One region of the Bradyrhizobium sp. 33ap4 genome, then DNA from elsewhere that is predicted to be linked to it. Evidence: riboswitches for the same ligand, from Rfam matches in the RefSeq annotation. Region 1 holds a riboswitch; each other region holds the start of a gene.
The links. Region 1 has a riboswitch for cobalamin ahead of Q2M23_RS35925 (TonB-dependent receptor). Riboswitches for the same ligand answer to the same signal wherever they lie in the genome.
Positions count from the first base shown of each region.

Region 1 (3,725 bases):
GGATCGAGCGAGGCGGTCGGCTCGTCGGCGAGGATCACCGGCGCCTCCACCGCGAGCACCCGGGCCAGCGCGACGCGGCTGCGCTCGCCGCCGGAGAGTTCGGTGACGCGGCGATCGCTGAACTCAGTGACGTCGACCGCCTGCATCGCGCGCAGCACCGCCTCCATATCCGTCTGCGACAGCCGCGCCGGATCGGTCGCGCCGTGCGGATAGCGGCCGAGCGCGACGATGTCGCGCGCCGGCAGCGGCCAGTGCACCATGTGCCCCTGCGGCAGATAGGCGAAACGCTTCGCGCGCTCGCGCAGCGGCAGCGACGCCAGCGGATCGCCGCCGATCCGGATCTCGCCGCCCGACGAAATCAGCCCGGCCAGTGCACGCAGCAGCGTGGTCTTGCCGGCGCCGTTCGGGCCGACCAGCGCGACCAGATGGCCCGACGGCAGCGACAGCGAGACATCGTGCAGCACCTTGCGGCTGCCGAGCGAGGCATTGAGCGCCGCGGCGGAGAGCAGCGTCATGCCACGCCTCCGCCGAGCGCGCGGCGCTCGCGCATGATCAGATAGAGGAAGAACGGCACGCCGATGATCGAGGTCAGCACGCCGACCTTGATGTCCGAGGTTGAAGGAATGATGCGCACCGCGATGTCGGCGGCGAGCAGCAGCGCCGAGCCGGTGAGCGCGCTCGGCACCAAGAGCCGCGCCGGATCGTGACCGATCACGGGACGCATCAGATGCGGCGCGACGAGGCCGATGAAACCGATCGTGCCGGTGACTGCGACCGCGCCGCCGACGCCGAGCGCCACGCCCGTGATCACGAAGAGCCGCAACCGCCCGACGTCGACGCCGAGGCTCTGCGCCGCCTCCTCGCCAAGCGTCAGCGCGCGGAAGGCGCTCGCCTGGCTGAGCAGGATGGCGGCGCCCGCGACGATGAAGGGCAGCGCCAGCGCCACGTGCTGGAAGCTGCGGTCCTCCAGCGAGCCGAGCAGCCAGAACGCGATCTCCAGCACCACAAACGGATTGCTCGAGAGATTCATCACCAGTGCGGTCGCGGCTCCCGCAAAGCTCGAGATCGCGAGCCCAGCGAGGATCAGGATCAACAGCCCGGCATTGCGGCCGGCGATCGCAAGCAGCGCGAACACCGAGCCGAACGCGGCGATGATCGCCACCACCGGCAGCGCGTAGGAGCGCACATCGGCGAGGCCCAGCGCGATCACCAGCACCGCGCCGAACGCCGCCGATTGCGGCGCGCCGAATAGCGACGGCGAGGCCAGCGGATTGCGCAGCAGCCCTTGCAGCGCCGCACCGGACAGCCCGAGAATGCCGCCGATCGCAAATGCCAGGATGGTGCGCGGCAGGCGGATCTCGCGCACGATCACCTGCGCCACATCGCTGCTGCCGCCGAACAGCGCCTCGACCACCGCGAGCGGCGACAGCCGCACCGGCCCGATGCCGAGCGAGAGCACGCACAACAGGACCACGAGCGCGAGCAGCGCCGCCGTGGCGCCCCACCGGCGCCGCGCCGCGACCTCGGCCGCCAAGGCAAAATCCTGCACGCTCATCGGATCCATGCTCTTACAGCGATCGCCGTGGCAGACAAGCGACACTCGACAAAAACCGTGGCCGCGCGGCCGCCGCCCGACTTCCGCCGGATTGACTTTGCTACCCGGCCGAACCCTAGATGAACATGACGGTTCTTTCATGAGATGAAAAGGGAATGCGGTACGGGGAAACTTCCCCAACGCCGCGGCTGCCCCCGCAACTGTATGCGGTGAATCCTTCGTCACAGGCCACTGGGAATCTCGGTCCTGGGAAGGCGACGAAGGGTAACGACCCGCGAGCCAGGAGACCTGCCGTCAGCCGTGGTCACACGCGATGCTGCCGGTCGGGGAGTACAGGCATGAGCTTCACCTGATGCTGTGAGCACGATGGTGAGACTGGTTCGCGGTGACGTGCCACTGACGTTGCCGAGGCCTTGCTTATGTTCTCCTTCCCTTTCCATCGGCGGCGCCGCGCGCTTCTGCTCGCGTCGACGATGATCGCGCCGGCGACGATGCTCGCGCCGGCATTCCTTGTCTCCGCAGCGCGGGCGCAGGAGGCACCCGCTCCCGATCAGCTGCCGGCGATCGAAGTCACCAAGCCGGGCGACCAGAACGTCACGCGCGCCAGGCCGGCCGCTGACGAAGCGCCGGCGCCGCGACGCCCGGCGCCGGGCACCTCGCAAGGCAACAATACAGGCAGCGGAGCCGGATCGGGCACGATAGGGACCGGTGTGGCCACCGGAACGGGCGGCACCGGCGGCCGCCAGTTCGCCGGCATTGTCGGCACCTCCTCGGCCGTGATCACCGCCGACGACATCGCGCATTCGCCGGTGCAGTCGTTACCCGAGATCCTCGCGCAGGTGCCGGGCGTGCAGCTGCAAACGCCCTATGGCGGACCGAACGGCGCCAAGACGTCGGTCGACCTGCGCGGCTTCGGCGCATTCGCGACCGACAATACGCTGTTCCTGCTCAACGGCCGCCGCCTCAACGACGTCGACAAGGCCGGCTTCGACCTCACCACGATTCCGCTCGATTCGATCGAGCGCATCGAGATCACGCGCGGCAACAGCGGCGCGGTGCTTTACGGCGACAATGCGGTGGGCGGCGTCGTCAACATCATCACCAAGACCGGCGTCGGCGGCCCGCCGACGACGATGCGGGCCGAGGCCGGAGCTGGCTCGTTCAACACCCGCATGGCCGCGGTCTCCGCAGCGCTCAATTCCGGACCGTGGTCCACCTCGTTCTACGGCAATGGCATCAAGTCCGACGGCTACCGCGTCAACAATGCGCTCGACCAGCGCAACGCCGTCGGCAACATCAACTACACGACGCCTGATCTCACCGCCTTCCTGACCGTCACCGGCAGCGACCAGAAGCTCGGCCTACCCGGCGGACGGCTGGTCGATCCGTCGATCGGCGTGAACGAGCTGCTCACCGATCGCCGCGGCGCCGCGACGCCCTTCGACTATGCCAACCAGCAGACCGCCAGCGTCACCGCCGGCTTCACCAAGACGCTGATGAACGGCGTCGACCTCATCGTCGACGGCGGCTGGCGGCAGCGCGAGACGCAGAGCGGCTTCTTCGGCACGATGCCGACCATCAGCTTCGCTTCGACCTACAATGATGCCGCGCTGCAGACCTGGTCGCTGACGCCGCGGCTCAGCGTCAAGAATGTGATGCTGGGCGTGCCGTCGACGATCCTGACCGGCATCGACTATTACGATTCGAGCTTCCGCGAGGCGCGCGGCGCCTATCAGGGCGTCGACCCGTTCCACATCTACAATATCGAGCAGCAGAGCGTGGCCGGCTATTGGCAACATACGCTGGGCCTGTTGCCAACGACCGACATCTCCTACGGCGCGCGCGTCCAGAATACCAGCATCTCGGCGCGCGATCGCTACGACCCGAATGCGCCATTCGCGTTCGACACGCAGGCGGCACCGCTCGACAGCAACGAGACGCAATACGCCCTGCATGTCGGCGCCGAGCATCGCCTGACCGACACCTTCTCGGTGTTCGGCCGCGCGGCGCGCGCGTTCCGCACGCCCGATGTCGACGAGCGCGTCGCATCCGGACCGTCGTTCGATCCGCTGACCTTCGCCCCGATCCCGCAGAATTTCCAGCTCAAGACCCAGACCTCGCAGGATGTCGAGGGCGGCTTCCGGGTCAAGACCAACCTGTTTCAGGTCCA
Region 1 covers NZ_JAUMTJ010000066.1:12,966-16,690, forward strand. Annotated here, with positions in the region: gene Q2M23_RS35915 (ABC transporter ATP-binding protein) at 1-515, opposite strand, end outside; gene Q2M23_RS35920 (FecCD family ABC transporter permease) at 512-1,555, opposite strand; cobalamin riboswitch at 1,668-1,866, shown strand; gene Q2M23_RS35925 (TonB-dependent receptor) at 1,975-3,725, shown strand, end outside.

Region 2 (3,725 bases), on a different contig from region 1:
GGCTCAATGATATGGCACCGGCCGTGCCGCAGAAGATCGCCGAGCTTGCCTTGTGCGGTCGTTACGAAGTTGAAGTTAACAGGATCGTGCAGAAAGCGGAGATTTGCGTCCCTTTCGCCATCGGTGACCTCACTGGCGATCAACGAGAGCGCAAAGGCGCGCCAACCCAATTCAATCGGCTTGGCATATGGCGACGCAAGTCTGATCGTTCCGTCGGTCGCGATCTTCCAAGTGATTGCGTACTGTTCGTCTGATTTGTTGTCTTGGTGCCTGGTCCACGAAAAGTACACATACTCTGTTCGGTCAATTCCTTCAGCGACTCCCCATGACCGAGGGACGAAGTGAGCCACCTTCGAGACCTTGGAGATGATTTGTTCTATAGTCTCGCCGTCTTGCGCTCGCCACGTTGACTTGACCCTTTCGACAAGCGCGCTGTCGTTGGCGCGAACGTTGCTGTTTGTCGCTGCCAGCCCGGCCAGGCAGATCAGCGATCGACCGAGACAGAACCAAAGCACGCGCGTTCCAGACATTCTCTTCATTGCTGCCGGCCCATCTGGTTCTCATCCACGCGTCAATTCCAAAGCGGACAATCTTCGACGTGCTCTACGAGATCGCTAGAAGTTAGCGGCAACGTGACGCGAGCACCTGCTGATGTCCCGCGCTGCAGGCGCTGTCCCTCGATGTCACGCGCCGCTAACTTCAGTGGTCAGCCAAAGCTTCAACTTGCAATGCTGGACCAGCCCAGGAGGAGAAGCCTGGGCAAGCGAGGACTTGCATTCTTCGTGCCAGGCAATAGCAGGCAGTTCGCACCAGATTTGTGCCGCCTTTGTCGACTTCCCGACCTGCGCACCTTATTTATGTTGCCATTAAGCCTATTCGCAGCGACTTTCGTGGCTCATTCCTGTCACGCACTGGATCTCCGAGCAGCGCAGTTTTGAAAGCCTCGCTGCCAGAAGCCAGACGACAATTGAGTGCAGGTTTGCCGCCATCGAACCGGTGTGGTCCGGGGTCGTTGCCGCTGCTGCCAAGGTCGAGAGTGCCTCAGCCGGTTGTGCTAGGCGCTTTATGGCCGACAACGAGGCGAAGCCGCCCATCAGCGGCGAGCGATTAGGAATTGGCGCTCGCAAGTTCAAAAGTAAGGCAGACGATGGGACGAGGCCTTCGCCGCTCGCGTGATGGCCCGCTTCGTGACCGGCGTCTATCAGTTCGTCGCCGTAGTCAACATTGGAGGAGCTGCGCTTCCATGCAGTCGTATCGACCGGGCAAGAAGGCCAAGCCTCGGGTTGAGCTAGCTTCGGCTTGAACTGCTCAAAACGTTCGAGAGCATCTGTCTGACGGCCGGGTTCATAAGTGGCCTTGCTATCCAGCCGAACAGGCCGACCGCAAAGACGGCAGCAGCAAAGACGGTGAGGGCACTCCAAACAGCCATTTTCATTGCGAGCTACTCTTTTCGTTGGTGATTCACTATGCTTGCTTTTCGCAGTATCGCCAAAAAACGTCCGCATGGCGCCTACCAGGATTGGTCGTAGATCAACATGCTCGCTGAGTATGCCGGCGGATTTAGCGTATAGCGCGCCTATTCACACTGGTTGTTGGTGGAGAAAGGGGGACGTAGCGAAGGGTGCTCGATGAATGTTCGAAAGCTGGATCGCGTGAAGAGCGTCCTGCCTCGGCACCGTGACCTTCATCGCCCAGGCCGCATTCGTCTCTTCCATGATCTGACGCGCGGTCCGACGCCAACGCGCCTCGCAGATGGTCACCCCGATATTTGTGATTGGAGAGTGCCTTCAACGTCCCGATCAAGAGTGGCCGTGCATCGTCAACACGTAGGAGACGTCGCAGCATCAATTTGAGAGGTTGACGGCGGAGTTGTCTTGCCGATAATCCAAGTCGTCGAGGTTCTCCGGTTCCTGTTTGATCCGGAGCTAAGAGGGAAGCCGGTGATGCCGGCGCTGCCCCCGCAACTGTGAGCGGCGAGCCGCTGTCCAACAGAGTCACTGAAGCCTGCGCGGCTTCGGGAAGGCCGGACAGTGGCGATGACCCGCGAGCCAGGAGACCTGCCCCGACAATATGTTCGTCCACGGGCGGGGTGTCCCGGTGGTGCGCCAAGCAGCCGTCGCTCGCGCGACGTCTCCTGCCTGCGTCCGCCATGGCCTTTGCCCCCAACATGGGGTTAACGCTATGTCTCTTCTCTCGCTTCCGGTTGCCACGCTCGGAACGCCGCGCATCGGTCCAAGACGCGAGCTTAAACTCGCGCTCGAAAGCTATTGGGCCGGAAGAATCAGCGAACAGCAGTTGCTCGAGGACGCAGCCGGCCTACGTGCGGCGAACTGGGCGCGCCAGAAATCCCTCGGTGTCACCATCATTCCGTCGAACGATTTTTCGCTATACGATCAGGTGCTCGACACCAGTGTCATGGTCGGCGCCATCCCGGAAGTCTATGCCTCGAAAGCCGAGCCTGCTTCTCTCAAGACGTATTTCGCCATGGCACGCGGTTCACAAAGCGGCAGTCAGGATGCGAGTTGCGGTCACGGACCTCGCGGCTATGGCGCACCCGCGCAGGAGATGACCAAGTGGTTCGATACCAACTACCACTACATGGTTCCGGAATTTCATCGGGGACAGACTTTCAGGCTCTCCTCTCGCAAGCCTATCGAGGAGTATGAGGAAGCCAAGGCCCTTGGCTTTCAGACTCGCCCTGTCCTGATCGGCCCGGTCACTTTCTTGAAGCTAGGCAAGAGTGCGGATCCCGCGTTCCAGCCACTGTCACTCCTGGATGACCTGCTACCTGTCTATATCGAGGTTCTGCAGGAATTGGCCAAACGCGGAGCAAATTGGGTTCAGTTTGACGAGCCCTGCATGGTCCTTGATCTGGATGAGGGGCCAAAAAAATCTTTGCTGCATGCCTATGGCCGGCTCGCCAAGGAAGGGCCGGCCATCAAGATCATGGTTGCCAGCTATTTCGGCCACCTTGGCGACAATCTTCACACCGCCTTGCGCCTACCTATTGCCGGCCTGCATGTCGATCTGGTTCGGGCGCCGGAGTTATTGGATCAGATCATTGCTGCCGGGCGAAGTGAACTCGTCATGTCACTCGGCGTGATAGACGGTCGCAATGTGTGGCGGACGAATTTGTCGGCGCTGCGCCAGCGGCTCGATCCCGCCATTGCGAAGCTCGGCAAGGATCGCGTACAGATCGCCCCATCCTGTTCGCTGCTTCACGTGCCGGTCGATGTTGAACTCGAAACGGAGCTTGCTTCCGATGTCAAGAGTTGGCTTGCGTTCTCGGTTCAGAAGATTCGCGAGCTTGCGACCTTGGCACGGGCACTCGCAGGCGATCAAGATGTCGCCGACGCTCTTGCGGAATCGGAGCGCGTTACCACCCGCCGCGGAACTTCCCCGAAGATCCGTGACGCCAATGTCGCCGTCCGGATCAGTGCGATCAATCAGACCATGCGACGGCGCGTCAGCCCATTTGCCAGCCGTGCCGAGATCCAACGCAAGCGCTTCAAACTGCCGGCGTTTCCGACCACGACGATCGGATCGTTTCCGCAGACCGCAGAGGTGCGTAATGCCCGCGCGGCGCACGCGAGAGGCTCGATGAGCGACGGGCAATACGACAAGTTTCTCAAGGAGGAGACTGCGCGTGCTGTCCGTTGGCAGGAGGACATTGGCCTGGACGTGCTCGTGCACGGCGAGTTCGAGCGCAATGACATGGTGCAGTA
Region 2 covers NZ_JAUMTJ010000012.1:105,717-109,441, forward strand. Annotated here, with positions in the region: gene Q2M23_RS11685 (nodulate formation efficiency C protein) at 1-530, opposite strand, end outside; gene Q2M23_RS11690 (hypothetical protein) at 873-1,505, opposite strand; cobalamin riboswitch at 1,880-2,080, shown strand; gene metE (5-methyltetrahydropteroyltriglutamate--homocysteine S-methyltransferase) at 2,182-3,725, shown strand, end outside.
Region 2: linked by a shared signal. The riboswitch ahead of metE (5-methyltetrahydropteroyltriglutamate--homocysteine S-methyltransferase) and the one ahead of Q2M23_RS35925 (TonB-dependent receptor) in region 1 are both predicted to bind cobalamin.

Region 3 (3,725 bases), on a different contig from region 1:
GATATCGGCTTTGCGTAAGTTGACCTCGGCGGGACTGCCGGCGCCCTCGACCAGCACCAGATCGGCGCGCTGCTTCAGGCGCGCAAAACTCTCCAGCACCGCGCCCGTCAGCGATGGTTTCATGCCGGCATATTCGCGCGCGCGTGCGGTGGCGATCCGTTTGCCGTGCACGATGACCTGGGCGCCGACATCGGTCTCGGGCTTCAGCAGCACCGGGTTCATGTCGGTGTGCGGCTCGACGCCGGCGGCGAGCGCCTGCAACGCCTGTGCGCGGCCGATCTCGCCGCCATCGACGGTCACGGCGGCGTTGTTCGACATGTTCTGCGGCTTGAACGGCAGCACGCGCAGGCCGCGCCGTCTCGCGGCGCGGGCGAGGCCGGCGACGATGAGCGATTTGCCCACGTCCGAGCCGGCTCCCTGGATCATCAATGCGCGCGCCATCGTGATGCCCGTCAGAACTCGACGCCCGGCTGGGCCTTGATGCCGGAGCGGAACGGATGCTTTACCAGCGTCATCTCGGTGACGAGATCGGCAATCTCGATTAGCTCCTCCTTGGCGTTGCGCCCGGTGAGCACGACATGGGTCATCGGCGGCTTCGACGTGGTCAGGAAGTCGACGACATCGGCGATCGCAAGGTAATCGTAGCGTAGCGCGATGTTGATCTCGTCGAGCACGACCATGCGCAGGCTCGGGTCTGCGATCAGCTGCTTGGCCTTTTCCCAGCCGGCTTGCGCTGCCGCGATGTCGCGGGCGCGATCCTGCGTCTCCCAGGTAAAGCCTTCGCCCATTGCGTGGAATTGACAGAGATCGCCGAAATGCCCGGTGAGCAGGCGGCGCTCGCCGGTATCCCAGGCGCCCTTGATGAACTGCACCACGGCGCAGGGAAAGCCGTGCGCCACACAGCGCACAATCATGCCGAACGCGGAGGACGATTTTCCTTTGCCGGCGCCGGTATGGACGATGATCAGGCCCTTTTCACCGCTCTTGGTCGCCATGATGCGGTCGCGGGCGGCCTTCTTTTTCGCCATCTTGTCCGCGTGGCGCGCATCCGGCGAAAGATCGGTGCCGACGGCGCCGTCTTCAGCGCCCTTTCCATCAGAAGTCATCACATTCCTTCGGCTTGACAAGTGCGAGGCTTGGACGAATGGTGGTCCCGCGTCGGTTCCTGTCCTACGACAGGCGAAGAGGGAATGCGATAGGGCTCCGCTAAATCGGGCCCGAAGCGCAGCCGCCCCCGCGACCGTGACCGGAGAGATGCCCAAGCCACTGATTCCATACGGAGTCGGGAAGGTGGGCATCGAAGGGTAAAACCTGCTCCGCAAGCCGGGAGACCTGCCAACGCAGCATGTTGTGAAACCGGCGGACGGGGTGTTCCGCGACGGGGAACGAACCTGTCCAAAATCGGTTCGTGTGCCTCATCGCTTCCCGCTGTCAATCCAGGAAGGGCGATGAGCGTTACACTTCATGTCTGCATCACCTGCCGCGCCGGCCAGACGCCGGCGGAAGGTGAGCTCGCGCCCGGTGCACGCCTGCATGCCGCGCTTGTCGAGGCCGGCGTGCCTGATGACGTCAATCTGGTTCCCGTCGCATGCCTGTCGGCCTGCAGCCAGGGTTGCTCGGTCGCGCTCAGCGCGCCGGGGCGGTGGTCCTATGTCTACGGCCGACTGTCCGCTGATAATGCCGCGGATGTGATCGCCGGTGCCTCCGCCTATGCGGCGGCGCCCGACGGCATCGTGCCGTGGCGCAGCCGTCCGGAAATCTTCCGCAAGCAATCGCTCGCCCGCATTCCACCTCTTCCCGTCGTGCCGGAGGCCGCAGAATGACCACGCTCGCCAAAATTCCGGTCACCGTCGTGACCGGCTTTCTCGGCTCCGGCAAGACGACGCTGATCCAGCATCTGATCCGCAATGCCAACGGCAAGAAGCTCGCGGTGCTGGTCAACGAATTCGGCAGCGAAGGCGTCGACGGCGACATCCTGAAGTCGTGCGCCGACGCCAATTGTCCGGCCGAGAACATCGTCGAACTCGCCAATGGCTGTATCTGCTGCACCGTCGCCGATGATTTCATCCCGGCGATGGAGCAGTTGCTGGCGCGGAACGTGAAGCCCGATCACATCGTGATCGAAACTTCCGGGCTCGCGCTGCCGAAGCCGCTGCTGAAAGCGTTCGACTGGCCGGAGATCCGTTCGCGGATCACGGTCGACGGCGTGATCGCGCTCGCCGACGCCGAGGCCGTCGCCGCCGGCCGTTTTGCGCCTGATCCGGCCGCGGTGGATGCGCAGCGTGCGGCGGACGACAATCTCGACCACGAGACGCCGCTGTCGGAAGTGTTCGAGGACCAGATCGCATGTGCCGATATCGTGCTGCTGACCAAGGCGGACCTCGCGGGGGCGGAGGGGATCAAGGCAGCGAAAGAGGTGATCGCGGCCGAGATGCCGCGCGAGGTGCCGATGTTGCCCGTCGTCGACGGCACGATCGACGCGCGCGTGATCCTCGGGCTCGGGGCGGCGGCGGAAAGCGATCTCGCGGCGCGGCCGTCGCATCACGATGGCGAGGAGGAACACGAGCACGACGATTTCAATTCCGTCGTGATCGATCTTCCGGAAGTTTCGGATGTCGACGCGCTGGTCGCCTCGATCAAGGGGCTGGCGCGCGAGCAGAACGTGCTGCGCGCCAAGGGCTACATCGCGGTCGAAGGCAAGCCGATGCGGCTGTTGGTGCAATCGGTCGGCGAGCGGGTGCGGCATCAGTTCGACATGCCCTGGGGTGCCCGGGCGCGGCGGTCGAAGCTCGTCGTGATCGGCGAACATGCCGACATCGATGAAGCCGCGATCAGGGCACGGCTTGGTGTCTGATGCACGTCGTCTTCCGCGAGAGCCGCGGCCTTGAGGAGACCGCGACGCCAAGGGACCTCGGCCAGGATCCGGCCGATCTCGTGGTGTTGTCGTTTTCCGACAGCGATCTTGCTGCCTTCGCGGCCGGCTGGCGGCGGGGCCGTGCTGCGCTGCCGTCGCTGCGGCTCGCCAATCTCGCGGAGCTGCGCCATCCGCTGTCGGTCGATACCTATATCGAGCGGACGCTCTCGCACGCCCGCGGCATTCTGGTGCGGCTGATCGGCGGCGAGCCCTATTGGTCATACGGGCTGGCCGCGGTGCATCGGCTGGCGAAGGAGCGCGGCATCGCCCTGGTCGTGCTGCCGGCCGATGGCCGCGACGATCTGCGGCTGGATGAGTTCTCGACCTTGCCGGTCTCGACGCTGCGCCGTCTGAAGGTGCTGTGCGACAAGGGCGGCCCCGTTGCGGCGCAGGCCGTGATCGCGCAACTGGCGCTGGCGTCCGGACTTTATGCCGGACCCGTGGTCGGCGAGATCGATCTTCCCGAGATCGGCGTCTACGATTCCCAGCGCGGTGCCATCGCGGCGTTGCCGGCACCGGACGGCCGGCCGCGCGTGCTGGTGACGTTCTATCGTTCCTACCTCGCGGCAGGCGATACGGCGCCGGTCGATGCATTGATCGATGCATTGCGTGAGAGGGGCTTTGATGCCCACGGTGTGTTCGTCACCTCGCTGAAGGCGGCGGGCGTGGCGGATTGGCTGCGCGCTCAGTTTGCGCAATGCGCTCCAGCGGCGATCGTCAATGCGACCGCGTTTTCCGCGGCCGGTGACGACGGCACGACGCCGTTCGACGCTGCATCATGCCCGGTGTTCCAGGTCGCGCTGTCGACCGC
Region 3 covers NZ_JAUMTJ010000019.1:132,430-136,154, reverse strand. Annotated here, with positions in the region: gene Q2M23_RS16860 (cobyric acid synthase) at 1-441, opposite strand, end outside; gene cobO (cob(I)yrinic acid a,c-diamide adenosyltransferase) at 453-1,106, opposite strand; cobalamin riboswitch at 1,143-1,355, shown strand; gene Q2M23_RS16850 (DUF1636 family protein) at 1,449-1,823, shown strand; gene cobW (cobalamin biosynthesis protein CobW) at 1,820-2,854, shown strand; gene cobN (cobaltochelatase subunit CobN) at 2,854-3,725, shown strand, end outside.
Region 3: linked by a shared signal. The riboswitch ahead of Q2M23_RS16850 (DUF1636 family protein) and the one ahead of Q2M23_RS35925 (TonB-dependent receptor) in region 1 are both predicted to bind cobalamin.